Regions from separate parts of the Vibrio lentus genome, predicted to be linked through region 4. Evidence: predicted binding sites of a transcription regulator. Region 4 holds the regulator's gene; each other region holds the start of a gene.
The links. The regulator CRP, encoded in region 4, controls carbon source genes, mostly activating them, when cyclic AMP is high. The targets are predictions, from matches to a motif close to TGTGANNNNNNTCACA.
Positions count from the first base shown of each region.

Region 1: a site for CRP is predicted at 4,515-4,530, ahead of rppH (RNA pyrophosphohydrolase). Genes of this name have one in related genera too.
Region 2: a site for CRP is predicted at 4,844-4,859, ahead of cdd (cytidine deaminase). Genes of this name have one in related genera too.
Region 3: a site for CRP is predicted at 4,170-4,185, ahead of QWZ07_RS07675 (NupC/NupG family nucleoside CNT transporter). Genes of this name have one in related genera too.

Region 1 is NZ_JAUFQE010000002.1:3,642,135-3,649,807, reverse strand. Features, by position in the region: gene lgt (prolipoprotein diacylglyceryl transferase) at 1-83, opposite strand, end outside; gene QWZ07_RS25075 (sulfite exporter TauE/SafE family protein) at 172-963, opposite strand; partial or broken gene QWZ07_RS25070 (putative PEP-binding protein) at 972-1,349, opposite strand; gene tnpA (IS200/IS605 family transposase) at 1,409-1,846, opposite strand; partial or broken gene ptsP (phosphoenolpyruvate--protein phosphotransferase) at 1,959-3,842, opposite strand; gene rppH (RNA pyrophosphohydrolase) at 3,845-4,363, opposite strand; gene mutH (DNA mismatch repair endonuclease MutH) at 4,980-5,645, shown strand; gene QWZ07_RS25045 (DUF6482 family protein) at 5,740-6,051, opposite strand; gene QWZ07_RS25040 (hypothetical protein) at 6,266-6,517, opposite strand; gene tnpA (IS200/IS605 family transposase) at 7,023-7,460, opposite strand.
Region 2 is NZ_JAUFQE010000002.1:926,492-934,164, reverse strand. Features, by position in the region: gene QWZ07_RS12615 (fimbrial biogenesis chaperone) at 1-246, opposite strand, end outside; gene QWZ07_RS12610 (DUF4402 domain-containing protein) at 243-680, opposite strand; gene QWZ07_RS12605 (DUF4402 domain-containing protein) at 735-1,169, opposite strand; gene sbcB (exodeoxyribonuclease I) at 2,106-3,530, shown strand; gene QWZ07_RS12595 (CidA/LrgA family protein) at 3,555-3,926, shown strand; gene QWZ07_RS12590 (LrgB family protein) at 3,929-4,606, shown strand; gene cdd (cytidine deaminase) at 4,964-5,851, shown strand; gene purT (formate-dependent phosphoribosylglycinamide formyltransferase) at 6,019-7,194, shown strand; gene QWZ07_RS12575 (thiopurine S-methyltransferase) at 7,307-7,673, opposite strand, start outside.
Region 3 is NZ_JAUFQE010000001.1:1,794,838-1,802,510, reverse strand. Features, by position in the region: gene QWZ07_RS07690 (efflux RND transporter periplasmic adaptor subunit) at 1-559, opposite strand, end outside; gene QWZ07_RS07685 (TolC family protein) at 556-1,989, opposite strand; gene QWZ07_RS07680 (hypothetical protein) at 2,103-2,372, opposite strand; gene QWZ07_RS07675 (NupC/NupG family nucleoside CNT transporter) at 2,693-3,901, opposite strand; gene QWZ07_RS07670 (hypothetical protein) at 4,516-4,992, shown strand; gene QWZ07_RS07665 (PTS sugar transporter subunit IIB) at 5,277-5,546, shown strand; gene ulaA (PTS ascorbate transporter subunit IIC) at 5,557-6,813, shown strand; gene QWZ07_RS07655 (PTS sugar transporter subunit IIA) at 6,810-7,259, shown strand; gene QWZ07_RS07650 (HD-GYP domain-containing protein) at 7,504-7,673, opposite strand, start outside.
Region 4 is NZ_JAUFQE010000002.1:2,738,679-2,746,351, reverse strand. Features, by position in the region: gene QWZ07_RS20865 (aspartate aminotransferase family protein) at 1-829, shown strand, start outside; gene astA (arginine N-succinyltransferase) at 937-1,956, shown strand; gene astD (succinylglutamate-semialdehyde dehydrogenase) at 1,996-3,453, shown strand; gene QWZ07_RS20850 (DUF1338 domain-containing protein) at 3,708-4,499, shown strand; gene crp (cAMP-activated global transcriptional regulator CRP) at 4,691-5,323, opposite strand; gene QWZ07_RS20840 (phosphoribulokinase) at 5,565-6,434, opposite strand; gene QWZ07_RS20835 (YheU family protein) at 6,512-6,724, opposite strand; gene QWZ07_RS20830 (hydrolase) at 6,834-7,673, opposite strand, start outside.

The DNA of each region.
Region 1 (7,673 bases), 900 kb from region 4:
AGGCCATACCAACGAACTGAGATTGGTCCTAATTCAATAAGAACAGGATCGATATTTGGGAATTCGATAAAACCCTGAGACATACTTGGCTCTCTATCTAAATAATAAACAATGGGTTAACTGCTTCACTGAAATTAAGCAACTCAGCAAAACAACCAACGGAGAAATACACTACAGCAGCATCATCGATGCTATAAACATTAAAAATACCGCAAAGAATTTTTTCAACACTGGCGTTGGCAGTTGAGTCGCCAACTTAGCGCCAATTCGAGTGGTCAACACTGACGTACAAGATATCGCAACCAGAGCGGGTAGATACACGTAGCCTAAACTGAAAGCGGGCAAATCGTTAACCGATGAACCATGCCAAATGAATCCAAGCATCCCTGAAATCGCAATGACACAACCACATACTGAAGATGAACCTACGGCTTTGCGCATTTCCACACCGTGATGATTCAGGAAAGGCACAGATAAAGACCCTCCGCCAATACCCGCTAAGCTCGATACCACACCAATTCCGCCGCCATACATCATCGTCTTTGCCGAACTAGGCATTACTTTTTGGCTTGTTGAACGAATGGATAGCAGCATCTGCAATGCCAATACCAAGACAATCACACCAAATACCTTCGGCAGATATTGCGCGGGAATAACGTCTGCGATGAAAGAACCTAGGAAGCCACCAACCACCACTCCAGGCATCAGCCACTTCACAACAAAGATCTCGACGTTGCCTAGCTTTAGGTGATTAATCGCAGAAGATCCGGAGGTAACAATAATGGTTGATAACGAAGTCGCTAACGCCATCTGCATTGCAAACTCTTGAGGAATACCCGCTTTAGGAAGCAAAAACAGCAAGGCTGGAACCACCAGCAAACCACCACCAATGCCCAGCAAACCCGCTAAAACACCAACAACAGCACCAAGGCCTGCCAACAAGCCAATGAGTTCGTATGACACGTTAAATCCTATTTTTTACCCGCTCGAATGAAGCCTGTAAATTCACGCTCTTCGAAATAGTTGAGCATCATACTATAGATGTCACTTCCATACGGTTTTGATAGCGCCTCATTTGCCAAATCTTGCAGTTCACTAAGCTTAGATTGACGAATCAAATACTTAGTCCTTGCGACATTTGAGGTATTCATACTTAACGTCTCATACCCTAATCCAATCAAGAGCAATGCGCCCATTGGATCACCCGCGAGCTCTCCACATATACACACAGGCAATTGATATTGCTTACAAGTATCATGGATGTGTTTCAATGCCATGATCACTGCAGGGTGCATGGATTCATAGACATCAGATACGCGGGAATTGTTCCGGTCAACCGCCAAAAAATATCCGCCTTCTTAGAAGGCGGTTTTGCTTTATAACCCCCTAAAAGGGGGCGTCCGCGCTATCAGTTCTTCAATAACTGTAATTGTTGTTCATACTCTATGTCCTGCTTATCTTGGTGTCGTACATATCGCCGAATGACTTCTTCATTCACACCGACCGTATCTACAAAATACCCTCTAGCCCAAAAGTGATTTCCCCATAATTTCTTACGTATATGTGGGAATCTATTGAAAAGTCGAATTGCTGTTCGGCCTTTTAAAACTCCTAACAAACTCGATACTGATAACTTGGGAGGAATAATGACAACAAGATGAACATGATCTGGTTGAACATTTAATTCTAAAACTTCGCAGTCTTTCATATTGCACAAAATATAGATTGAACGATAAAGCTCCTTTCCTACCTTATCTTTCAAAATCTTATATCTGTACTTTGGAGTCCAAACTATATGGTATTTGCAACGCCAATAGACATGTGATGAACTTCTGTAATCGCCCATGTGGTTGTTTCCTCTTACTTGTGGTGAATAAGAGGTTACTTCTAACATGGGCACTTCTTCAGGCTATAGCCTCAAGGAACAATCACCACCGCCCTAGGCGGTGGTTTTGAGGAGCCAATAAATATTGAGTTAAGTCATTGGTACCCACCGAAACGAAATCAACTTTATCCGCAATAAGCGGAAGAAGGTAAAGCATGGATGGCACTTCAATCATGATACCGATACGAGGCATACGCACTCGGTTATCAAGCTCGTGCACTTCGTCATAGGCTTGCTCAATGAGTTGAACAGTATCATCCAGTTCTTGAGTGCTAGAGATCATCGGCAACAAGATACTCAAGTTCTGGCTATCACAACTCGCACGTAACATCGCACGCAATTGGATAATAAAGATGTCGGGATGATCAAGGGTAAAACGAATACCACGCCAGCCAAGGAATGGATTGTCTTCTTCTATTGGGAAGTAAGGTAACGCCTTATCGCCACCAATATCCAAGGTTCGCATCACAACTTGCTTCTCTGGATAACTCGCGAGCACAGAACGATACTGCTTGAACTGTTCGTCTTCTGACGGGAACCTTTGTTGTAACAAGAAAGAGATTTCTGTTCGATACAGGCCTACGCCATCCACCCCTTGGTTGATCGCAATATTGGTGTCGGCACTTAAGCCCGCATTAAGCAAGATCTCGACCTGTCGGTCATCTTGGGTTTTTGCAGGTAAGTATAATTCTCGGTTAACCATAGAGGAGAGTTCACTCTCTTCTAGAATTAGCCCTTGGTATTCGCTCAGTAGGCTCTGAGTCGGCTCAATAAAGATCTCACCGCTGTAACCATCGACAATCGCTTGTTTGCCATTGGCTTGAGCTAGGTTGAGGTTTACCCCCATTACCGAGGGAATGCCTAACGCGCGAGATAAAATAGCCGCGTGCGAGTTCGCCGCCCCTTCCAAGGAAACGACAGCTAATAACTTCTCTTTAGGAATCGACGCTAAAACAGAAGCCGTTAACTCACGTACCACCAAGATAATCGGTTTATCTAGAGTCCGCAGTTCGTGCTCTGAGTTGTGAAGGAAATAAAGCAGCCTTTGACCCAACTCGCGAATGTCTTGCGCCCTCTCTCGAAGGTAGACATCAGACATACGGGCAAAGCGATTCGAGTAGCTCTCAACAACCTGTCTTAATGCCCAATCGGCTTTATCGCCTTTCTGGATTTGACTCTTCAGATCCTTACGCAACATCGGATCGTTGAGTAAGTGAGTAAACAGATCAAAGATCGCCAACGCATCTTTATTGATTTCACTGTCTAAACGCTTTCGCATGCGCTTAAAGTCATTGAGGGCATTTTCGACGGCAACAGCCAACAACTCATGCTCTCTTTCAACATTGAGCGTCGATGCTGGATAAACATCGGTTAATTCAGGCTGGGTGTTGTCCCACCATAAATCACCGATCGCAACGCCCGATGATGCAGCAATACCCTTGGTCGCAGGTAGCTTCTGTTGCTCAAGAAGCCAATGGCCTTGAGTTTGGGCATGCGCCACAATAACCGCAAGTTGAGCAGAGAGAGTGACAAGGAAAGACTCTTCCATCTCACTGAATAAACGAGGGGATTTCTGTTGAATAACCAAAACGCCAAGCACTTGCTTGCGATGGATAATCGGAGTGCCTAGAAAAGAGTGATAAACACTTTCTCCTAGTTCTGGAAAAAACTTATAAGCTGGGTGAGCAGATGCCTGTGCAAGGTTAATAGGTTCAGCACTTCTTTTGACAAGACCAACTAAGCCTTCGTCAAAACCAATCTGAATACTATTCCCTTCAAAGATCAGGCCTTGAGTTGCCATCAACTCAAGGCGCTGCATATCATTATTCGCTAGATACACGGTGCAGCACTCTGTCTGCATCGCACTGCATGTCTCTTTCACCAAAATATCAAGAGCCGTCGACACATCTTCAACTCTTGATACGTGTTCAACTATTTCCCTTAGTTGGCTGAGCATGCTTAACCTCTACGCAATTTGCGTTTTCCTTTTGTTTTTCGCTCTTTAAACGGCATTGCTAAAGATGCGAATTCTTTCATTGCTCGACGGTAAACATCTCGCTTGAAAGAAACAACTTGTCGAACTGGGTACCAGTAACTCACCCAACGCCAACCATCAAACTCAGGTGTACTTCCACGCTGCATATTGATATGCGATTCATCGCAATCTAAGCGCAAAAGAAACCACTTCTGTTTTTGTCCAATACAGACAGGTTTCGAATCCCACCGAACCAGTCGTTTGGGTAGCTTATAGCGTAACCAATGACGACTTGTCGCGACGATTTTTACATCCTTTTTTGTAAGGCCAACCTCTTCATACAACTCGCGGTACATTGCCTGTTCCGGAGTTTCACCTTCATCTATTCCCCCTTGAGGGAATTGCCATGAATGTTGCCCGTATCGTTTAGCCCAGAAGACCTGACCATGGTTGTTACAGATTACAATACCAACATTTAATCGGTAACCATCGCCATCTATCACTGGCCAACCTCTATCTAAATTTTTAATTACACTGATTTTTCCACATATCCCCAATTGGAGCAAACTTAGTGACGTGACAAGCGCTATATTTATGACTATTAACTAAGAATATGGATAAGTTTTGCTCAAATCTTAGTTACCCACATAAGAGTGAGACATAGACCACATTTATTCACCTTTTCTGTGAATAACTATGTGAAGAATTAGCCGCAATCGTTTTTTTTAATCCATACATTCATCAACACCGAAAGTTGCCCTCTCGCCATTAACAATAAAAAACAAATTAAATCATCAATTTAAAAACAAAATCATAAAATAAATAATCGTCAAAAACCAAAAGATCTTTTCAAAATCAAACATGGTTAAAGATCAACCACTCCGCTGCTTATCCACACTGGTGGGTCAAAGATTCATTTTGAACCCCATTTAGCAAGCATTTTATCCACCACAAACCCCTGTTTATTTATACACTAAATTAATATTTCAATTAATTACCTTCATGACCTGTGGATAACCATGAGTTTGATCCCTTTTATAGCAATGAGATCATTTCTTAACCAGTCGGCATTTGGTGATAACTTCTGATAAAATCATTTTTTTGATCATGCCTTTTATTATGAAACCAGAACCACAAACACAACAAGAGCTCTTAGACAGAGCGTATGCTATCGCCGGAATGACATTCAAAGAGCTCGCAGATGAAGCTGAGATGATCATGCCAAACGATCTTAAGCGCGATAAAGGCTGGGTTGGGCAACTATTAGAATGGCATTTGGGTGCAGCAGCAGGCAGTAAGCCAGAGCAAGATTTTGCTAAGCTAGGGATCGAACTAAAAAGTATTCCTATTGGTTATTCTGGCAAGCCTTTAGAAACAACCTTTGTCTGTGTCGCCCCCTTAATGGGAGTACAAGGATTAACATGGGAAACCAGTCACGTCCGAAACAAGCTCTCTAAAGTGTTGTGGATTCCCGTAGAAGGTGAGCGAGAGATCCCGCTTGCAGAAAGACATGTCGGATCCCCTTTACTCTGGACGCCAACCCCAGCGGAAGACGAGATCTTAAAAAGGGATTGGGAAGAACTGATGGAGCTGATCGTGTTAGGCAATGTTGAGCAGATCACAGCAAGGCACGGAGAAGCATTGCATTTACGACCGAAAGCAGCAAACAGCCGAGTACTAACAGAAGCGTATGGTGCGAGTGGGAAACCTATCAAGACCAAACCTCGTGGTTTCTACCTACGAACCCAGTTCACCCATAACTTGCTCACAACACACTATGCATAAATAGCTCACAGCCACTGTGCCTTGCGATTAACACTTGTTTCGCCAATGACTAACGCAATGGATGACATTGGTTGTCGTGTGTTACAGAGGCGTTCTAATGCGGCTTTAGAGCTAGCTCTATATCGCAGTAGCTTTGGCTTGGTTCATTACCAAACTCATCATACGCATTGTGCAAACGCAGGTATGCCTTTTCAAAGCCCAGCCGGAGCAACTCCTCTTTCACTTGATCTAAGGATCCAAAGTGAAGCGGTTCTCCGTCTTGCTTAACGGGTTCCAGCTTGTGTTTATATTCTACCGCCAACAGATATTCCGAGATATCGGAACAGCCAATAACGTACACTTTAGGTGTTTGATAAGAGTCTTTATGCTCTCCATGTAACCACATGTCTAATTGATGCTTTTGCATAGCCTGCCTCCATTGCTACATAAAGCTTAGTAGAACTCTTTTCCTTTACTAGATAACAACTTAAAAAATCATACATAACGGCTTAAAAAAGCAAAAAAGAGAAGCAAGTGCTTCTCTTTTTTGGCCAGATCTAGTTCAAAAGCTTGTGCTTTCGACGCCATAACTATCGCTGATGTTTATCTTAAGGGGTGAAAGGCGCTATCACCCCACAAGATTACGTCGGTATTCGCGCGCTTAAGACTCGACGAAGATGACGAACTCGGCGCTCAATCGTGACAACTTCAGGCTCAGAAAAACCAATTGGTCGACCATCGGCTTCAAGGCCAATATCTCTCAATAAGTGGGTATTGTTCCATGGTAGATCATATGAACTACGACGAACTTTTCGTTGCCATTCTCGCTCTTCACGACGAAGGTCTGCACGGATAAGGACTGTTGCTAGTTTTAAATATACTGAGTGACGCATAATAACTCTCCAGTTGTGGAATAAACTGAGGAAAAATAGCGTATTAGATAGTATGAGGGCTTCTCACTTAGCTGCTATTTTTCCGCAGCCAAATAAGGGTACGGATCTATTAGTTAGGTTTATCTTGGGTGTTTCGATCGGCCATAGCTGATGCTTGTGACATAACAGTCACCATGTCAGTACACGGATCAAACGACGCGCAAATATGCTGTATAAAATCGAAATGTTTCATTTGCGCCTCCAAACTAACTAAAAAATCCAAAAAGAAATGAAATAATAAAAGCAAATAAGTCTTTGTTAAACCATTGCTTTCACGGTTAAAGTCTAACCAAGTGAGTATATTATTCAACCGATAATTGATTAACAATTTCAAAACAAATGATTCACCCAAAATATTAGTTGCATATCAGTTTATATATAACATATTCACTATGATTATAAAAATATCCGCCTTCTTAGAAGGCGGTTTTGCTTTATAACCCCCTAAAAGGGGGCGTCCGCGCTATCAGTTCTTCAATAACTGTAATTGTTGTTCATACTCTATGTCCTGCTTATCTTGGTGTCGTACATATCGCCGAATGACTTCTTCATTCACACCGACCGTATCTACAAAATACCCTCTAGCCCAAAAGTGATTTCCCCATAATTTCTTACGTATATGTGGGAATCTATTGAAAAGTCGAATTGCTGTTCGGCCTTTTAAAACTCCTAACAAACTCGATACTGATAACTTGGGAGGAATAATGACAACAAGATGAACATGATCTGGTTGAACATTTAATTCTAAAACTTCGCAGTCTTTCATATTGCACAAAATATAGATTGAACGATAAAGCTCCTTTCCTACCTTATCTTTCAAAATCTTATATCTGTACTTTGGAGTCCAAACTATATGGTATTTGCAACGCCAATAGACATGTGATGAACTTCTGTAATCGCCCATGTGGTTGTTTCCTCTTACTTGTGGTGAATAAGAGGTTACTTCTAACATGGGCACTTCTTCAGGCTATAGCCTCAAGGAACAATCACCACCGCCCTAGGCGGTGGTTTTGAGGAGCCAATAAAATCACAGAACATCTCTCTTAACGACCAAGCGTCCAATAGCTCAATCTATCAGCCAGCGACTGCCAACTGGAAGTTGTAGCGGTGGGTAACA
Region 2 (7,673 bases), 1.8 Mb from region 4:
CCAGTTCGCGATGTTCTCTGACTGGGTCACACTCGTATCAGTGCGCACCAAGCCACTGGCCTTTACAGGACGGTAAATCGGCTTTATCTCCAAACGAATGGGTTGATCGGAGTTATTTTCGACAACAATCTTTTCCGTTACCGACGTATCAGCATCAAGAACAAAACGAGTCGGAGCGATCAGGAGTTGAGCATAGGCTTGAGCGGTGAAAAGTAAGCCGAAAACGCATGAGATAAACAACTTCATTTATAATTAACCTCAAAGGGGATAGTACTGGTATAAACACCGGCAGGATGATTAGCGCCAATTTTAACTTTTGCACCAATACACAATAATTTGGTTCTGCCGTTGCCTTTTATTTTGGCTCGGCCTCGTTTTGATAACCCACAACCAAAATAGAACTTCCGAATACGAAGCCGCTTGGATTTACGAGAATGGTTGAGGTATTGCTTTGAAGGAAGAGAAACCACAATTTTTTTCCCTGGCTCTCCTTCAACATAAAAACGGACGACATAAACCTGGCTATTTGCTGGGTTAGCATCGGCATTTTGTCCAGATCCAGAGATATACATACCTGGAAATTTTACTTCCATATTTTCTGGAATAATTTCTAATGCATATAATGAAAAAGAAAAAACCATGATGGCAGTACAAAGGGAATGTTTTAAAAATAGTTTCATAGTAAAAGCGACTGATAAATAGCAGTCGCTATTATTAGACTTGTTTTATATCAATTACTGGTAAGTAACATCTACTGCAACGTTTGCAGTATAAGTACCAGCAACTAATGTTGCACTTGAAGTACGTGCTGTGCCACCAATATTAAGATCCGCACTACCACCAGTAAGAGTAATAGCGTTATTAAAGTCGAATTCTGCTGCAATCGTATTTACACCGTTAACTAAGTTAGTATCAGAAATACTTACTGTTACTGCATCACCAGACTCTCCAGAAAGAGTAAATGCCGCAGCTCCTGCATCACCTTGAGCGATAACAACATCTGTTGTGTTATCTGAAGTGATGATACCAAAGTCAAGATCACTTGTTTTTGTCATCGTAATTGCTTGTTTTACTTCTAGTGTTGCATCAAAAGTGTCACTCACAGCGAAAACGTTCGCTGAAGAGATAGAAAGTGCAGAGACAGCAACAACCTTAAAAATTTTGTTCATTTCTTTAATCCTTTATATAAAATCGGCTTTATTATTAGGGTTACCTAATAGTTAATCAGAGTTAACAATTAAGTAACAGCAATCCTATTTATAAAATATATACATTGACACTAATTTATAAAGAAATGAGGCGCAGTGAGAATAAGATCACGCAAATTGACACAAATAACACTAGCAAAAATAGTGGTATTTAAATAATTCCACCAAATAGATATAAAACTGGTTTTACATTTAATTCCTTTATTTTTGTACGCCATTATTTTTCATGAAAGATAATTCCATTAAAATAACCAAACATAAAGGGGAACAATAAACACTTATTTAATTAAGGTTAATTATTATATAGATCATCGTGTTGCAATATAGTCTCAAAAGTGAAACAGATCAGCATTGACCTCAATCTGTAATAAAAATGAAATATTACCAATCCTTTTATTACCCAATTAAAACAAGGCGCCTATAAAGTATTAAAAATGAGACAAGTAGAACTCACCAATTAAGTTAATTTCTACACTCATAAATACCCAGAAATTAATTAAGGCTAAGAGGATTATATAGTAGATGAGCGCCTTTCTGGGCGGAGCGCTCGACAGGTAGATGCAGCAATTGAAACATCAATACAGAGATAATCAGGGTGCCTCTAACCACTTCCGCTAAAGCAAAACGTAAACAAGATCGTTCGCGGTACCTGTAAACCCAATTCATTAAGACCAACAGGTAAGGTGCTCGAAAGAGGCAAACAGACAGAATCGTCGCTAAGAAACAGTCACAATTGGATTTAAAAGCACACCTATCGACTCGATTGAATAGTAAACCACCGTTTTACGGCAATTTATTTATGATCTGGGTTGCACGCGTACCGCATACTATCAGATACTGAACAAAACTAACCTTCAGCCACAGTAAACGGCTCCCGCTTGCTGTTCAGGAAATTCAATGAGTTCAGATAATCAGTCGACCTACTTCTTTTTCGATTACGAAACATGGGGCGTTAGCCCAGCGAAAGATCGCCCGAGTCAGTTCGCCGGTGTTCGTACCGACCAAGATTTCAATATTATCGGAGAGCCTTTGGTTATCTACTGCCAACCTCCTGCTGATTATCTGCCTGGACCTGAAGCTGCATTAATAACCCGTATTACACCTCAAAAAGCCATGTCTCAAGGCCTACCCGAGCCTGAGTTTATCGCTAAGATTCATGCCGAGCTTGCTAAGCCAAATACGACGAGCCTTGGCTATAACAGCATTCGATTCGATGACGAAGTAACGCGATATACCTGTTACCGTAACTTTATCGACCCATATGCGTGGAGCTGGCAGAACGGCAATTCACGTTGGGATTTACTGGATGTGATGCGTGCGGTTCATGCACTGCGCCCTGAAGGTATTAACTGGCCAACGAACGATGAAGGTTTTCCAAGTTTCAAACTGGAACACCTATCTGTGGCAAACGGCATCGAACACGAAAATGCGCACGACGCGATGGCTGATGTTATTGCGACTATCGAACTGGCTAAGAAGTTAAAGGCCGCACAGCCTAAGATGTTTGATTACCTCTACAACATGCGTCATAAGCGCAAGTTGAACGATTTAGTCGACATCGTAAACATGACGCCTTTAATGCACGTTTCTGGCATGTTCGGTCGTGATTGTAATTACACAAGCTGGGTGGTGCCTATGGCGTGGCATCCGACTAACCAAAACGCAGTTATCGTGGTCGACCTAGCGAAAGACCCAAGTCCTTTACTGGAAATGGATGCTGATGAACTAAGAGAAAGGCTTTATACCAAGCGCAGTGAGCTTGCTGAAGACGAACTGCCAGTACCAATCAAACTGGTACAACTCAACAAGTGCCCTATTCTCGCGCCAGCAAAAACGCTCACTGCTGAAAATGCTGAAACGATCGGTATCGATCGTCAACAGTGTTTGAAGAATCTAGCCCTATTACGTGAACATCCAGAGATCCGTGAAAAGCTGATCGGTTTATATTCACAAGAGCGTGAATACGAGAAAAGCAATGACGTAGACACACACCTTTACGACGGCTTCTTTTCACCAGCTGACAAGACCGCGATGAACATCATTCGCGAAACTGACCCAAATAACTTGGCAGCACTGGGCATCACTTTTAGTGACGAACGTATTAAGCCTTTGTTGTTCCGTTACCGCGCTCGCCATTTCCCATGGACGCTAGACGAAGCTGAACAACTTAAGTGGGCTAACCACTGTCGTGAGTATTATGAGAGTCGTTTAGAGGATTATATGTTGAACCTCGAAAACCTCGCGCATGAACATGAAAGCGACGAGAAGAAAATGGCTATCTTGAAAGCGGTTTATCAGTACGTAGAAAAGTTAGCTAGTTAATTCATTATCAAGAGATGTGACACTTTGAAAGAAAGATTGATCAAACTCGTTTACTGCTTAATCTCCTTCACCTTAATCATAGGTGCTCTCACTGCAGGCAACGCGTTACAACAATATCTAGAGACCTCTATCCCAGGCAGTATCTTTGGCATGTTGATCCTATTTACTGCCATGGTGATAGGTATCGTCCCTTCACATTGGGTACAGCCCGGAGCCAGTCTGATTATTCGTTTGATGATCTTATTGTTCGTCCCAATCAGTGTTGGATTAATGGATCACTTCGACATGCTTATCGCCAATGCACTACCAATTATGGCAAGTGCAGTTGGCGGAACGCTGATCGTATTGGTGTCTCTATCATGGTTCTTAGACCGCTTGCTTTCGAGAGGTAAATAATCATGTGGATTCTACTCACTATTGTCGTGTTTCTATTTGCTCGCTGGGTAAGCCAGAAAGTGAACTCACCGCTGTGCAACCCTTTACTGATCAGCATTGGCATCATTATTCCTATTCTGTTGTTCTTCAAGGTCCCTTTCGAGACCTACTACGCAGACAACACTTGGATTACTTACATGCTTCAGCCTGCGGTTGTGGCGCTTGCTTATCCGCTATATGAACAGTTACCTCAAATTCGAGCGAACTGGCGCATCATCACCTTTGCTTGCACGCTGGGCAGTGTGATGTCGATGACAACAACAGCATTGATTGCGGTCGCCTTTAAAGCAGACTTAAGCCTAATTGCCAGCCTACTGGGTAAATCGGTCACCACACCTATCGCAATGGAAGTCTCAAGCCATTTAGGTGGTGAAGCGGCTATTGCTGCGATTCTCGTTTTGATTGTTGGTCTGTTTGGGGCTATTTTTGCTTACCCAATCTATAACCTGATTGGCATTAAGAGCCCGATCGCCAGAGGGTTAACCATGGGCACGGTATCTCACGCATTAGGCACTGCGACATGTGCTGAAAAGAACCAAGAAGATGCGGCATTCAGTTCTCTAGCGCTTGTTCTCTGTGGCGTCATTACCTCGATTATCGCACCGAGTATATTTTCGCTTGTAGTTTGGTTCTATTCTTAACCACTTTGATTACGGTTTATACGTGCTCTAATAGATGAGTTGGTAAATAGCTAAACTCACTGGTTCGCGACTTTTAAGCGTTACAGATATCAATAAGCCCAAGCATAACCTGATTATTTCAGTGATAGCTTGGGCTTTTTTCTCTCATTTATTCATCAATACGAGACAAACTAAACTCAATTTCAAGCAATAAGTGCGATATCAATGGTAGTTTTTGTCGTTGCAATCGATTTCATCTGTGACTTCACTCTAATTATGCAAACCAATGTAACAAAAACAAAGCAATAGTGATCATTGTCACAGAAAAATCCTGAGCATTGCATAGAATTAAAGCCTAAGGTCAATTAAGGATTCAACATGAACAGTCGTATTACCCTGGCGCTGGAAAGTGCTCCAACATCAATGAAAGCGCTTTTGAGTGACATCGTATTAGCAGACAACTTTGACGCCACTATCTCTAAAGAGCAGTTTCAATGCTTGTTGGATGCAAGCGGCCTTTCTGATAAAGAAGCTCGCCTAGCTTTACTGCCAATCGCAGCAGCATACTCTTATGCGCCGCTTTCTGAATTCTATGTTGGTGCCATCGTGCGTGGCCTATCTGGTCGCTTGTACTTCGGTGCAAATTTGGAAATTGCCGGTGCACAACTTGGTCAAACGGTTCATGCTGAACAATCAGCCATCAGCCATGCATGGATGAAGGGTGAAGAAGGCCTTTCTGATATCACGATCAACTTCAGCCCTTGTGGTCACTGTCGCCAATTCATGAACGAACTGACGACGGCAAAAGAACTTAAAGTTCAATTACCACAGCGTGATGAAATGTCATTGCAAGAATACCTACCTGACTCTTTCGGCCCTGCTGATTTGGGTATTACTACTGGCCTAATGACTAAGCTGGATCACCAGTACACGTCAGAAGAAACCAGCCCTGTTGTGGTAAGCGCACTAGCAGCATTAAACCGTAGCCATGCGCCATATACTAAAAATCTAAGCGGCGTTTCACTACAGTTAACAACTGGCGAAATCTTAACGGGTGCATACGCAGAAAACGCAGCATTCAACCCGAGCCTACCGCCACTACAAGTCGCACTTGTTCAACTGAAATTGGCTGGCTTCGATTTCGAACAGATTGAAAACGCAGCCTTGGTTGAAATCGCGGATGGCAGCATTAGCCACTTAGCGGATACTCAATCGACGTTGGAAGCGATTAACCCCGATATTCCAGTGACTTACTTAGCAATTTAAGTACATGTAGTTAACAATATTTTAAATAAGCAGCCCTATTTTCCAGGGCTGCTTTTTTTATGCTTCTAATTCACGCCACAAGCCGCGCAAACGTTTGCTTTTATTCTTCAAATAAGTATGATCACCCCGTTTTCAATCAATCGTTCAAAAGATCGGAAGGAATTTCTATGTTTGGTACCGCTACTCGTGAAAATGCTACTCGTGTACTTCTATTAGGTTCAGGTGAATTGGGTAAAGAAGTTGCTATTGAGTGCCAACGTTTAGGTTTGGAAGTTATTGCATGTGACCGTTATGCAGACGCACCAGCGATGCAAGTCGCACATCGTAGCCATGTACTAGACATGTTAGATGGTGATGCACTTCAAGCTATCATCGAACGAGAAAAACCTGATTACGTGGTTCCAGAAATCGAAGCTATTGCCACCAGCAAGTTAGTTGAGCTAGAAGCACAAGGTTTGAATGTCGTTCCAACTGCGAATGCAACCAAGCTAACCATGAACCGCGAAGGTATCCGTCGTCTAGCCGCAGAAGAGTTGAAACTGAGTACGTCCCCTTACCGCTTTGCAGACACCTTTGAAGATTTCTCAGCCGCTGTTGAATTCGTAGGTATGCCTTGTGTTGTGAAACCAGTAATGAGTTCATCAGGTAAAGGTCAAAGTGTTATCAAAACACAAGAAGACATCCAAAAATCTTGGGACTACGCACAAGAAGGTGGTCGTACTGGCGCGGGCCGTGTGATCGTTGAAGGCTTCATCGACTTTGATTACGAAATCACGCTACTGACCGTTCGCGCAGTCGACGGCGTTCATTTCTGTGCACCAATCGGTCACCGTCAAGAAGATGGTGATTACCGTGAATCATGGCAGCCACAAGTCATGTCAGACAACGCTCTGAAAGCAGCGCAATACACGGCAGAGCAAGTGGTTAACGCGTTAGGTGGTCACGGTATCTTCGGTGTTGAGTTGTTCGTTAAAGGCGATCACGTAATCTTCAATGAAGTATCCCCTCGCCCACACGATACAGGCTTGGTTACTTTGATGTCTCAAGATTCGTCGGAATTCGCACTGCACGTTCGCGCGTTTACCGGTATGCCGATCAAATCAATCACGCAATACGGCCCATGCGCATCAGCGGTTATCTTAGGCCAAGGCACATCGACAAACATCCGTTTTGAAGGCCTTGCAGAAGCGCTAGATGCACCACAAACGCAAGTTCGTCTATTTGGTAAGCCTGACATTGATGGTCGCCGTCGTCTTGGTGTGGCGCTTACTCGCCGTAATAGCACAGAGACAGCAATAGAAGACGCCATTGAAAGCGCTGCAAAAGTAAAAGTGATTTACTAACCAGCTATTCAATTCTGAACAATCAAGAGTTCAAATCTGAACAATAAAAAAGACGGGCTATCGAGCCCGTCTTTTTGTTCGTTTTAGCTGTTGGCTCAAATGTAAACTCAGCTTAAGCGCCAGACTCAATCAAATACACTTCTTCACTGAATCGTGACAAGCCTTTCTTCGCAATCTTAGGGTGTTCATCGTCTGCGATATCTTGATTCAACAAAGTGATCTTATAACCAGCAAACAACTGATCGATCTCTAGCTTAGGTACGCTAAACGGAGGCCCTGCCATCTCGCTTTGATCGTAGTCCAATGTCACCAATAAAATCTTGCCGCCTGGCTTTAACAGTTGCTTCAAACGTTCCACATATTGCACGCGAATTTCAGCAGGCAACGCCACCAAAGAAGCACGATCATAAATGATGTCAACTGGCTGAATGGGCGCAGTGAAGTAGTCACCGGTGTAAACACTCAGCTCATCGAATTGA
Region 3 (7,673 bases), on a different contig from region 4:
CTGTTACTTGTGCCAGTTGTGGCTCACGCAATACCAAAGGTGAATCAGGCTCACCAGACAAACCAGAGCGTTGCCACTCAGACTTAGCTTGCTCGCCTTGTCTCTGTTCTTCCAATAAATCCAGTTGAGCTTGAGCAACATTCGCCTTTGCTTGTGTCACCGCTTGTTGGTAACTGGTCGAATCGATATTGGCGATCACTTCGCCTTGGCTTATCACTTGCCCAGTTTCAAACTGTGAGCTGATTGTTTCTACTCGGCCGCCAACTTCCGTCGAAAACATCAGTTCGTAACGCGACTTTGCTTCGCCATAACCCACAACTTCGGCTTGGTAGTCACCCAATGTTGCGAGTACCACAGACACTTGTTGCTGTTGTGTTGCAGGCAAAGTCGTCGTTTCAATAGATTTAGTTCCAACAGGCGTCGCTTGAGGCTCTGAAACCGTTAGTTCATTCGCCTTTTCAGGTGCAGGAGCCACCTGAGAACCGTTGTAAGCAAGGGCAGCAAAGATGCTTGAACCAGCAACTAGAGTGATGGCGATTGTGATGGTATTCAGTTTCATGAAGATACTCCCAAGCCCAGAGCTAGGCCTAAATCAATTCGGTTTACGAGACGGTTATAAATGGTTTGTGTTAGCTGCGCTTCAAGGTCATAGGTTTGTTGCTGAACAGAAAGTAGATCAAAAATGTCAACCAAACCCTGACGGTATTTCTCTTCATAACTGGTGAAGCTGCGTTGTGCGCTTACCAAGGCGTTCGTTAGATGTTGCTGTTGAAGTGTTAGTGACGACTCTTGTCCCATCGCGTTTTCCACTTCATTCACCGCACTAAGCAGTGTTTCTTGGTAAGCCCAGTAGCTGGTTTCTGTGGTTAGGTCTGCAATTTCAGCCTGCGCTTTCAGCTTGCCACCTTGAAACAGTGGTGCTGACACTTGGCCAAGTGCGCTCCACAAAGGTCCGGTAAGCAGCGCTTCGCTCGGAGACTCCGCCATATCAGTTAGACTTGCTGATAAGCTGATAGACGGCAGCATCGCTTTGTATGCAGCATCAGCGCGCAGAGTTTCCGCTTCGATATTGAAGAAAGCCGCTTGAAGATCGGGACGACCTGCCAGATTTTGTATTGGCATGTTGTCTAGCGGGTTAATAATGGTTGGGAATGAACCAAGTTCAGTAAGCGATAACTCATCAGATTCACCACTCCACTGCCCGGTTAACAAAACCAACTCACGTCGACTTTGTGCAAGCTGCTCGCGGTAATCGGCTAAGGTTGCCTGAGTCGATGCGCTACTCGTTTTCGCGTTATCTAAATCTTCAAGGCTACCTAGCCCTGCTCGGTATCGTTCTAGAACAAGTTCTTCGTTGTTTTCTAGAATCACTAAGCGCTGAGATTCGATATCGACAAGCTGCTGCTTCAAGCTAATATCAAGCCAACCTCTCATCACACTCGCAACCAAAAGATCTTGAGCGCCCTGAAGGTTAGCTTGAGATGTCGCAATGTCTTTTAAAGCGGCGTTGTTTGTGTCTGCTAGTTTCTGCCATAGGTCTAACTCCCAACCAACTGTGACATCCGTGGTATAAGTTTCAGTGGTGCTTGAGCCGTTTGTGCCTTCGTCAGCTTTTCCTGAAAAGCTCGCATCTACGGTAGGTAAGCGATCGCCAGACGTCACACCTTGCTGTGCATAGGCTATTTTGAGTGCTGTGATGCTTTGTTGGAGGCTTGGGCTATTCTGCAGTGCACGCTCGATATAGAGATCGAGATCCGGCGCATTCACGAGATCGGTGAGTTGCAGGTTCTCAGCGTCTAGCTCTTGTTGAGTAGACGCTTGATCACTAGAAGCCTGTTGGATCAGCTCTGAGAGTAAGTTTTGTTGTGTCTGATTAGTATTTTGTTCGGCTAGCGATACGTAGTCAGCCTGACTGGTTGAAGTACAACCGATCAAACCAATTAGAGCGAGCGCGATAACGGAATGTTTTAAAGGAAGATTCAATTTCATCTTCTTGTCTCCTGTAAGAATGGAGACAAGATAACGAGCTGGAGGTTAAGGGAGGGTTAAGGTGAACGTTAACCTAAAAGAAAATGCAAAGAGCTTATGTTAATACTTCTGATTTACGCTTGTGACTTGCTAGAAAAGAGCCCACCGATTTTATAACCGATCGCATAGCTAACCACCGCGACAGTCACAAACACCAAAGCTGAGAAGACATAAGCCACCGATGCTGCGACTCCAGCGCCCCATACTACGCTAAACACCAAACCGAGATACGCTTCTTGCGGCCACTGATAGATAGGAAACTGAGTACCACCAGCAATAAGATAAACCATCGCAAACAAGCCAATGAAGGTAGCAATAAGACCGATGAGAACGCGCATGTTCATAGAGAGACCCTTGATAAATTTGAGCTTGGTTGCCGTATTATAAGTCGGAACGGAATATTCTTAATCGAAACCGAGTGTTCTTAATAGAAACCGGATTGTCTTAATTGAAGCCGAATGCTATTAATCGCAACCTAATGATATTCAAGTATATCGGATAAAAGGCGCTGGCTCTATTACTCTTCCGAGTGAGCTTTAGTCACGACAGGCAAATGGCACTCGACAACGAAAACTTAAGTTCACTTGATTAGCAGGCACAAAAAAGCGGACACCCTTCTCACGTTGAATCCGCAAGAAAGATGTCCGCTTCTACTGAATCTCGCTTAAAGCAGGATGAAGATACCTGCTAAACACGCACTCATTAGGTTGGCTAGCGTACCAGCAGCTACCGCTTTCAAACCTAGGTTAGCAACTTCAGCACGACGCTCTGGTGCCATAACACCAATTGAACCCAGCTGAATTGCGATAGAACCAATGTTAGCAAAGCCACATAGAGCAAAAGTCACGATGACTTGGCTGTGTTCAGATAGCAGCGCTTTATTCTCAACGAAATCGATGAAAGCAACAAACTCGTTCATTACGATCTTCTGACCAATGTAAGAACCCGCCATCAATACTTCATCACTCGGGATACCGATCAGCCATGCTAGTGGTGAGAACAGGTAACCGAAGATAGCTTGCAGCGTAATACCCGCAAAACCGAACGTCTCACCTAAGCTTTCTAGGCCCGTGTTCACCATCGCAATCACACTCACGAATGCAATCAACATAGTACCAACGGCTACCGCTACCTTCATACCGTTCATTGCGCCGCTTGCCAGTGCATCGATCACGTTGCTTTGGTCAGCTTTATCAAGTTCGATATGGTCGTAGTCACTTGGTGTGCTGCGCTCAGGAACGATGATCTTCGCCATTAACAGACTACCCGGAGCTGCCATGAAGCTTGCTGCGATAAGGTATTTAAGTTCAACACCTAAACCAGCATAACCACCAAGCACACTGCCCGCTACCGACGCCATACCGCCCGCCATTACAGCAAACAGTTCAGAACGAGTCATAGACTTTAAAAATGGACGAATAAGAAGAGGAGACTCACCCTGAGAAAGGAAGATATTACCTGTCGCAACCAAAGATTCAGCTTTACTGGTGCCCAGCAGTTTTTGCACCGCCCCACCAAGAACTTGAATCACTTTCTGCATGATGCCTAAGTAATAAAGTGCCGAGATCAAAGCGCTAAAGAAGATGATAATAGGAAGTACGCGAATCGCGAAAATGAAACCATCAGTAGCAAGGTCACCGAAAAGGAAAGCGATACCAGCGTCCGCAAAACCAAGCAGGCTTGAAACACCATTGCTCATGCTCGTTAGTGCCAATTGTCCCCATGGGAAATACAACACTAAGGCTGCAAAACCAATTTGAAGTAACAATGCACGAGACACGGTTTTCCAGTTAATAGAAGAGCGACTCTCAGATAACAGACATGCGCAAGCAATCAGTGCAATAACACCGACAAGACCAAATAGAATATTCATAATGTGTCCTAGTAATCCTTAAAGAGTGAACATGAGCCAAACAAATGACATCAAAGGAATAGGACAAAGAACCGCAAGCAAAACGCTACGCGATGAAGGAGCTAACAAGGTTAGCGAGTGTGACAACGAGTTGTTCATGTAAAAAATCACCTTATACAAGCAGTGGAACGTAGCTGGTCCGGTCCGTGGGGTCATTCACATATCCATGTGACGGCTTGTATTGGCTAAGCACCGGCTTAAAACCGGAAAAGAAGTATAAACAGTTAAGTGAGACTTTCATCACATTTCTTAACGCAAACGTTCGCGCGGTCAAGGATTAAACAAAACGCGGTGTTTATCATCATCTACGTGCTTCAAAAGCTGTAAACAATCTGTATGAGGTTGATTTTGGAATGTTAAATCTTTAAGAGTCTTCGAGTAACCACTCGGTTAATTCTGTGTCATTCTTTAAGCTTTTCTGTGCTCTACCTCATTTCCGAACACTTCAATATTCATCTTGAGTTTAGATACGTATATACTTTGTTTGATCTCACAAAATAATTATCTATAAAATTCCAATAGAGCTGATTAGATATAACGGCCTTCGAGACTAAGAGAGGAAACACGTGAAGAAAATGGACGCTCCACACGACATGACGAACGGAGCTAAATTCAAAACAAATAGACATGGCTATGTGACAGTAGTTGAATATTATAATACCCATACTGTTATTGTCGCGTTTGAAAACACCGGAAATATCCGCGCTATCAGTGCGGCGAAATTACGTACAGGTCAACTTACCGATCGTTCTATTGCGCCTGAATCAATTATAATTGGTGAAAAAGTTGAATCCGTTAAACATGGCATTCTTACTATCACTCAAGTTGAATCTGAAAATATTGTCGTGCTCAAAAATGCTAATAACGAAGAAATTAGAATGTTATTACCCGCTGTGCAAAAAATGAAAGACAAAGTAGAAGAAATCGACAATGAAAAAACCGAGATGCCAAAACCAACCTCTCTGAGTCAATTAACCAAAAGAAATAAAAAGACCAAAGACGTTAATAATATGCTTAAGAAGATGCTTACCGACTACGGTCGATACGATTAGTGCATTAATTCCGCTATAAACTCCACAATATTCACATTCCGATAGACAAATAAAAACAAGCCCTGCCTTTCTCAATAAAATACGTTGCATATTCGAGTGAAAAGTTAAATTTGATCAAAGTCTCACTCTGGATCTTTGCCATAAATTAACGAGATCTGCATCACAATCTCATTTTGACTTTGTGATGCAAGTCTTATTGAAATCTCAATATTTCCATTACTATGCTCTCACACAATAAGAGAACGAAGCTTCTCAACCCTTAAAATCCAATTGAGACAAATATTATGAAAAAGATTCTTGTAGTTTGCGGTAACGGCCTTGGTACTTCACTTATGATGGAAATGGCAGTAAAAGAAGTAGCTAAAAAAATCGGTTTCGAAGCAGAAGTTGATCACGAAGATCTATCATCTGCAGCATCAAGCAATGCGGATATTTGGGTAGCTGCAACAGACGTTGCAAACCAACTAAAAGAAGGCGGAAAAGAAAACATCATCAGCCTTAAAAATATTTTTGACAAAGCATCAATCGAAGAACAACTAAAAACTTTCATGTAAGGTCAAAATTATGCAAAACTTTTTCGAGTTCATGCTCGGCTTATTAAAAGAGCCAGCGATCATGGTAGGTTTAATTGCTTTCATTGGTCTTGTTGCACAGAAAGCAGATATTTCTACCATTCTAAAAGGCACAATTAAAACCGTAATGGGTTTCCTAATTTTAGGTTTTGGTGCTGGCGCTCTTGTTGGCGCTCTAAATAACTTCTCAGTTGTATTTACAGAAGCATTCGGTGTACATGGTGTTATTCCAAATAACGAAGCGATTGTGGCATTAGCACAAGAAGCATTCGGTTATGAAATGGCTCTAATCATGTTCTTTGCATTCGTTGTGAATATTTTATTGGCTCGTTTAACTCCTTTAAAATATATTTTCTTAACGGGTCACCACACCATGTTTATGTCGATGCTAGTGGCAGTTATTCTGTCTTCAGCTGGCATCGAAGGAACCGTTTTAGTCGCTATTGGTGCAATTCTTGTCGGCACACTGATGGTTGTGATGCCTGCACTGGGCCAGAAGTACACTGAAAAAGTAATGGGTACAGACCAACTGGCTATCGGTCACTTCTCTACCCTTTCTTACATCGTGTCTGGTTTCATTGGTAGCAAGTTCGGTGACACATCGAAAACAACGGAAGACATTCAAGTTCCTAAAAGCTTAATGTTCCTACGTGATACACCAGTCGCAGTAGCAACAACCATGGCTATCTTCTTCATGCTTGCGTCTATTATTGCTGGCGGTGAGTTTGTAGAAACAGTATCAAGTGGTCAGAACTGGGTTGTATTTACCTTCATGCAATCTCTCATCTTTGCGGGTGGTGTTTACATCGTACTGCAAGGTGTGAAGATGCTGATTGCTGAAATCGTTCCTGCATTTAAAGGTATTTCAGACAAACTAGTACCGGGTGCAAAACCTGCTCTTGATTGCCCTATGGTATTCCCAGTAGCGCCAAACGCAGTACTTATCGGCTTCCTATGTTCTTTCGGCGCTGGTCTACTCGCAATGGCAGTACAAGGCGCACTTGGTTGGACAATCATTGTAGCGGGCGTAGTTCCTCACTTCTTCGTTGGTGGCGCGGCTGGTGTTTACGGTAACGCAACAGGCGGTTTACGCGGTGCAATCCTAGGTTCATTTACGCAAGGTCTGTGTATTTCATTCCTACCAATGCTGCTACTTCCAGTACTGGGTGGCCTTGGCCTTGAAGCAACAACATTCGCTGACTTCGACTTCGGTGTGGTTGGTCTGATTCTAGGGTGGATTGTTTCATGAGCCTGTTTGATTTAGTGGGTAACCAAGGCGTTATCATCAACTCTGAAGAAAACCTAACGGTTGATACAGCGATTGATGTGACATGTTCAACACTGCTAGCGAGCAACAAAATCGAAGCAAGCTATGTTGAAGCTATCAAGCAAAAGCACAAGGATATTGGCGCGTACTATGTGCTTGCACCAAAGATTGCGATGCCTCATGCTCGCCCTGAAGATGGTGTAAACGAAGCATCACTGCAAGTGACAGTATTCAAGAAGGGTGTTGATTTAGAGTCGGAAGACAACGGTGACGTTTATCTTTCAATCACTCTGGCAGCCATGGATTCAGATAGCCACATCCATACCATTATGGCGCTGTCTGAACTGTTCCAAAATGATGATGACATTGATGCCATTATCGCAGCGGAAACAGAGCAAGCGATCATCGAGATCTTAAAGCGATACTAGCTTCAATTTTTAGGTCTTAACCTTTAGCTCCTGCTGATGTTTATCTCCTAAAAGCCCCATTAAAAAAGCGATAGCCTCGGCTATCGCTTTTCTGGTTCTGGTTCTGGTTCTGGTTCTGGTGCTTAGTCATTTATCTTCTAGCATGACTTGCCAATACGTGGTTTACAAAAATACATGGTTTACAATTACACGACTAACAAGTGCATCACACCAACGCCTCACAACCAATAAGCATTCACTAGCGTTAAAACGCAAACATTCTTTTATCGGTCGATAATTCAAAGCAGTATTGTGCGTGTTTTTCAAGGCATTCAAACACTTCTCGATCTAACTTATAGTTTTCAACATGGTCTCTCAAAATTGCCATCGTCTGCTCTAACGTCATACCAGCACGATACGGACGTGACTGAGATA
Region 4 (7,673 bases):
TGAGAAATCTGAAATCATTGCATTCAAACAAGGTTTCCACGGTCGTACTTTCTTTACCGTAACGGTGGGTGGTCAAGAGGCTTACTCTGATGGCTTCGGTCCTAAACCGGGCGATGTAACTCACCTGCCTTACAACGATATTGCAGCGCTAGAAGCGCACATCTCAGATCGCACATGTGCAATCATGATGGAACCTCTACAAGGCGAGGGCGGTATCATCTCTCCAACATCTGAGTTCGTGAACACGGTTCGTGAACTGTGTGACAAACACAATGCGCTGCTTATCTTTGATGAAGTGCAAACAGGTAATGGCCGTACAGGTAACTTTTACGCTTACCAAGGTCTAGGTGTAACACCTGATATCCTAAGCACTGCGAAATCACTAGGTGGTGGTTTCCCTATCGGTGCAATGCTAACAACATCTGAGCTTGCGACGCACCTAAAAGTCGGTACGCACGGTTCTACTTACGGTGGTAACCCACTGGCGTGTGCCGTTGCTGAAGCAGTTGTTGACGTAGTAAGCCAACCTGAAACGTTGGCTGGCGTGAAAGAACGCGAAGCACTATTCCGTGATGGTTTAGCTAAGATTAACGACAAATACCAAATATTCAGTGAAGTTCGCGGTAAAGGCCTATTGCTAGGCGCTGCGCTTAATGAAGCATGGCAAGGTCGTGCTCGTGATGTATTGGTAGCAGCAGGCGAACAAGGCTTGATGGTACTGGTTGCGGGTGCAAACGTGGTTCGTTTCACGCCATCACTGGTTATCACTACACAAGAAATTGAAGAAGGTTTATCAAAACTAGACAAAGCAATCGCTACGCTAGTTTAGCCTGAGCGGCGTCATAGGAATGATCGCCATTAGAGCGATCCCATGACGTACTGCTAAAGGCCCAAGCTTCTGGTTTTGGGCCTGTTTTGCATCTGGAGGGAATATTGATGCTAGTTGTTCGCCCAATAAAATTATCTGATTACGATGCGCTGCATACCTGCGCGGTTGAATCTGGTCACGGATTCACATCTCTTCCGGTTAACGAAGAACTGTTAACTAACCGAATTACTCACTCTGAATACAGCTTTGCCAAACAAGACGTGACTGAACCCGGTGATGAAGGCTACCTAATGGTTGGCTTCGACACTGAAACGGGAGAAGTTGCAGGCACCACAGGCATCGAAGCCTCAATTGGCTGGGATGTTCCGTTTTACTCTTACCACATCAGCAAAGTGGTTCACTCATCGCAAAAGCTTGGCGTGAATAACGTCGTGAAACTACTGACTTTCGGCAATAACTACACCGGATGCAGTGAGATCTGCACACTGTTCTTGCGTCCAGCTTTCCGTGGTGGATTGAATGGTCGTTTGATGTCGAAGTGTCGCTTCCTGATCATGTCAGAGCACCCAGAGCGTTTCTCGAAAACGATTTTTGCTGAGATGCGTGGTGTATCGGATGCGGAAGGTAACTCACCTTTCTGGCAATGGCTGCAAGAGCACTTCTTCTCAATTGATTTCACGCTTGCAGATTACCTAACTGGTATTGGTAAGAAAGGCTTCATTGCTGACCTAATGCCGAAGCTGCCTATCTACGTGAACCTACTGAGCAAAGAAGCTCAGGCGGTGATTGGAGAGGTACATGATAATACACGCCCTGCACTTAAGTTGTTGGAACGTGAAGGTTTCACTAACCGTGGTTATGTCGACATCTTTGATGCAGGCCCAACGGTTGAGTGTGATTTAAGAAACATTGAATCAGTGCGTCATGCGATTCGAGCTCAGGTTCAAATTGCAGAGCACTCCAGCTCTAAAGACTTCCTAATTGGTAATACCTCGTTTGAGAACTTCCGCGCAGTAGCCGCGAAAGGCGCGTATGACCAAGCAAGCGACACAGTGATTTTATCATCTGAAGTAGCAAGCGCTCTTGAAGTAAAAGAAGGCGAATTCGTTCGCATGTTGGCTCAATAAGAGCGGCGATTATCTGTCGAAGATTTTAAGGATAGAAGTATGACTCAGTGGATAGCAGGACAGTGGGTGGCAGGTCAAGGCGACGCCATGACATCAGTAAGCCCATACAACAATGAAGTGGTGTGGCAAGGCGATAGTGCAACACCAGCGCAGGTTGAATCTGCAGTAGCAGCGGCTCGTGATGCGTTCTTAGTTTGGAAGAAACTGAGCTTTGCAGAGCGTGAAGCGATCGTGTTGAACTTTGCTGAGAAAGTAAAAGAGAACAGCGAAGAGATAGCACAGATTATTGCAAAAGAGACAGGTAAACCGATTTGGGAAACTCGTACTGAAGCGGGCGCGATGGCGGGCAAGATCGCTATCTCTATTCGTGCATACCACGAACGTACTGGTGAAGCTTCACGTGAAGCGACAGGTAACCAAATCGTACTGCGTCATCGTCCATTAGGCGTTATGGCGGTATTTGGTCCTTACAACTTCCCAGGTCACCTACCTAACGGTCATATTGTTCCAGCACTGCTATCGGGTAATACCGTGGTATTTAAGCCGTCAGAGCAGACACCTTGGACAGGTGAGTTTGCGATGAAGCTATGGCAAGAAGCTGGCCTTCCTGCTGGCGTGATCAACCTAGTGCAAGGCGCTAAAGAGACAGGTATCGCACTAGCCGATGCTAAAGGTCTTGATGGCGTGCTATTCACGGGTAGTGCTAATACCGGTCATATCCTTCACCGTCAATTCGCAGGTCAACCGGGCAAGATGCTGGCGCTAGAGATGGGTGGCAACAACCCTATGGTGATCAGTGACCAATTTGGTGATGCTGACGCGACGGTTTATACCATTATTCAATCAGCCTTCATCAGTGCAGGTCAACGTTGTACGTGTGCTCGTCGCTTGTATGTTCCTGTTGGCGAGAAGGGCGATCAACTGCTCGATAAGCTTGTTGCGGCTACCTTGAAGATTCGTGTTGATCAGCCATTCGCTGAGCCAGCACCCTTCATGGGACCACAGATCTCTGAAGCGGCGGCTAAGTTCATTTTGGACGCGCAAGCTAATCTGCAATCACTAGGTGGTGTAAGCCTAGTTGAAGCAAAAGCGGGCGAAGCGGCGTTTGTTTCTCCGGGTATTATCGATGCAACCAACATTGCTGAGTTGCCAGATGAAGAGTACTTCGGCCCATTGCTGCAAGTGGTTCGCTACCAATCGCTAGAGCAAGCCGTTGAGCTGGCTAATGACACGCGCTTTGGTTTGTCGGCGGGTCTTGTATCAACAGATGATTCTGAATGGGAATACTTCGTTGACCATATCCGTGCGGGTATTGTTAACCGTAACCGCCAGCTAACAGGCGCAAGTGGTGATGCACCATTTGGCGGCCCGGGTGCTTCAGGCAACCTACGCCCAAGTGCTTACTACGCGGCTGACTACTGTGCTTACCCTATGGCTTCAATGGAAGGTGGTGAAACTCAACTGCCAGCTACGTTTAGCCCAGGTATTGAGCTGTAGTTTTGGCTTTTAAGCTTTAACTTGATGAATCATAAGCTTATGAGCTCTAGGTTCATGAGTAACAGATTCATTGATTGTGTAATAAGGAAGCGGTGTTATCGCTTCCTCTTTTCACCCACGTCCGACACCTCGATTGGGCGGTAGATAATAATAGAACAAGTATGTCACAGGCTGATGGCTGCTGACTCTATGTCCAGCCTCTCCCTTTCTAATCCAAATTACTAGCTTGCTAGAACCTCTGACAAGGAGTCACCATGACGCCCGATCTACTCTTTAAATCACTATGGGACGATTACATTCACAGGCTTTGTCCATCGGCAGAGAAAGTGCATCACTTGCTGAAAGAAGACGAAGCGCTGATTAATGATCACATTGCACTGCGTACTTTCAATGTTGCACCGCTAGGTATTGAAACATTGGCTAAACCTTTCCTTGAGTTAGGTTACAAGGCGTGTGGCGATTACTTATTTGAGAGCAAGAAGCTAGTGGCTAAGCACTACGAGCACCCAGATCCAAACCAACCAAAAGTGTTCATTAGTGAGTTGAAGGTAGAAGAGTGTTCAAGTGGCTTACAACAGATCGTTGCTAAGTTGGTTGAGCAAGTGGACGCAAGTAAGCTTCAAGGTCATGAATTCTTGTTTGGTGGTCGTCTTTGGGATTTGAGCTTCGCAGATTTCCAAGTGCTAGCAAAAGAGAGTGAATACGCTTCTTGGCTAGCGGCTCATGGTTACGGTGCAAACCACTTTACGGTGAGCGTTAATCAACTCGACACTTTTGATGAAGTTCAGGCAGTAAATGATTACCTGAGCGAATCAGGATTCACGATCAATGCATCTGGCGGCGAGGTGAAAGGCTCTCCAGAGGTCTTATTAGAGCAATCATCAACAATGGCAGATAAAGTCCCAGTTTCATTTGTTGAAGGCAATGAGATGATTCCTGGTGGCTTCTATGAGTTCGCTAAGCGTTATGCGATGGCCAATGGTGAGCTTTATACCGGATTTGTCGCGGCATCAGCTGACAAAATCTTTGAAAGCACCAACGGTTAAAGAAAGATACGAGCACGGGCTTTGCCCTAGAGATGCGGGTACGCTCCGCTTCGAGAGTGTTTACGTTTGGAAGTTGTAAGTGTCCCATTCGCATCTCGCATCTCGCATCTGCTCTCTAGATCTTTAGAAAACAAAAAAGCCACCAAATTTGCATTTGGTGGCTTTCAAATTTTTGGCTCAATTAATCGAGATTAACGAGTGCCGTATACCACGATAGTCTTACCGTGTGCAGAAATTAGGTTCTGCTCTTCAAGCATCTTCAAGATACGACCTACGGTCTCACGAGAACAACCAACGATCTGGCCAATCTCTTGACGAGTGATCTTGATTTGCATGCCGTCAGGGTGAGTCATTGCATCTGGCTGTTTCGCTAGGTTAAGTAGCGTTTGAGCGATACGACCGGTAACGTCAAGGAACGCTAAGTCACCAACTTTTTGGCTAGTTACTTGTAGACGGTTTGCCATTTGCGCTGAAAGGCGCATCAGGATATCTGGGTTCACTTGGATAAGTTGACGGAATTTCTTGAAAGAAATTTCAGCTACTTCACAAGGAGATTTAGCACGAACCCACGCAGTACGCTCTTGGTCTTCTTCGAAAAGTCCAAGTTCACCGATGAAGTCGCCTTGGTTTAGGTAAGAAAGAATCATTTCCTTACCTTCTTCGTCTTTGATAAGAACAGCCACAGAACCTTTAACGATGTAGTACAAGGTTTCTGCCTTTTCACCAGCATGAATCAAAGTACTTTTTGAAGGGTACTTATGAATATGACAGTGTGAAAGGAACCACTCTAATGTTGGATCGGTTTGAGGTTTACCTAGAACCATAATATCTCACTTCCTCTGCAGGGTATGCTTGCCGCTTTCCGTATTTTAGCTAAGCCTGAATTGACTCAGTTAGGATAAGAGCACTCGTTGAGTGCTGCAAGCTATCTTGTGTTTCGTTTAAGAATAGTATCCTTTTTCAGGTACTATTTCTTGATTTTAATCGTGACCAAGCTACGATTTTTTACGCAAAATTGTGCACATGATCACGGTATGAAAAGTAATCAACCAGAATGTCGTTTTGTTAACCTATTTTTCCGGTTTCGATTAGTTGTTGTAGAATTGGCCTTACAATGAGCTCCATAGCAAAACTCATCTTGCCTCCTGGCACCACGAGCGTGTTATGACGTGACATAAATGAGCCATCAATCATAGCCAAAAGGTAAGGGAAATCGACGTTTTTGATGCCGCGCAAACGTATAACTACGAAGCTTTCGTCTAAACTTGGAATCCCTTTGGCGTTCAGTGGATTCGATGTATCTACGGTAGGGACACGCTGAAAGTTGATATGAGTGCGCGAAAACTGCGGGGTAATGTAGTTAAGGTAATCATCCATTGAACGAACAATAGAATCCATCACCGCTTCGCGAGAGTGCCCACGATCGCGTGTGTCACGAACGAATTTCTGGATCCACTCCAAGTTTACGATAGGTACCATGCCGATAAGCAGATCGACGTGTTGCGAGACGTTAATGTCGCCATCGACTACGCCACCATGAAGGCCTTCGTAGAACATCACATCCGAGTTTTCAGGGATCTCTTGCCATGGCGTAAAGGTGCCGGGCATTTGGTTGTAAGGAACGGCTTCATCGAAGGTATGTAGATAGCTACGGACTTTACCCGTGCCTTCATTTCCGTATTGACGGAAGAACTCTTCTAATGCGCCAAAATCGTTAGCCTGTGGACCAAAGTAGCTGATGTGCTTACCTTGCTCGCGCGCCTTACGGATCTCGACATCCATCTCTGGTCGAGTGAAGCGATGGAAACTATCCCCTTCAACCCAAGCTGCCTTCACGTCCATCATATTGAACATTTTACGGAAGGCTTCTGAGGTAGTGGTGGTGCCGGCTCCAGATGAACCCGTCACCGCAATAATTGGATGTTTAGCGGACATGACAACCCTTGTCTTTTGAGTAACTTACTTGTTAGCAATCGTTTACCACTATAACACGGCTCCTTTATGAGCGCAGCTTAGAAGCGTTTTGTGACTTGAATATCAACGGTTTCATGCAGCTCAGAAAACACGATACTGACTTCCTTTGAGGCTAATTGATGTTTCACTTGGTCAATCTTGTTTTGCAGTGAAACCTCTACGTCACCGTAGTCTGTGCCTTCACGCAGCACGAATTCTTTAATGAGGTTTTCTAGCGTTTCTGGTGCGATGTCTTGCCATGGGATGATCATAAATACTTCTCTCTTTTATGTTCATGGATATGTTCATAAATAGGTTTATTGATGTGTTGATTAGTGTGTCTAGCGACGCCTATCACTCAGCCCTTAAAAGGCTCGGCCATTATGCCGAATCTTGAATACTTTCATAGTAGGCGGGTAATGCTTCTTCTAACCAAAACCTTGGTTTGAGCGTGCTACCAGTAATGAACCCCACATGGCCGCCTTTTTGAAACAGACGATAATCGATGTTGTCAGGTAGAACGAATTTTGGAATCACATCATCGGTCATGAAAGGGTCATCTTTCGCATGAATGATCTGAGTCGGTAGCTTAATCCGATTTAACTTCGGCAAAGCAGAGCATTGAGCATAGTAATCTTGTGCATTCTTGAAGCCGTGCAGAGGCGCAGTGATTCGCTCATCAAACTCATACAGCTTATCGATCTTCTTGATGCTTTCTGCTGAGATGCCAATCTTCTCTTGCAGCAGCTTATGTTTCTTCAATGCATTCGATTTCAAAGAGTTGAGCAGGTACTTTTTATAGAGTTTGGAGAAGCCTTGTTCAATACGACTTGAACAACAAGCAAGGTCAAAGGGGGCTGAAACAATCGTCGCCGCTGAGATTAACGGATCATCAGCATAGTCGGCGAGATAATTAGCCAACATGTTGCCGCCTAGCGAGATCCCAACCGCAACCTTAGGGTTATTGGGAAACCTTGAATGCAGATGCCTTAAAAAGAAGCGCGCATCTTCGACCTCTCCAGAATGGTAAGCACGAGCTAAGCGATTCGGCTTTCCGCTGCAACCTCTGAAGTGCATCATCACGGACAACCAACCATCCTTAGCAAACGCATTCATCAGTCCATTGGCGTAAGGGCTCTCAAAGCTCCCCTCTAATCCATGGAATAAGATGAAGATGGGCTTATTGCTTTGTTTGTCGGAGCTTGGTTTGTCAGATCTTTG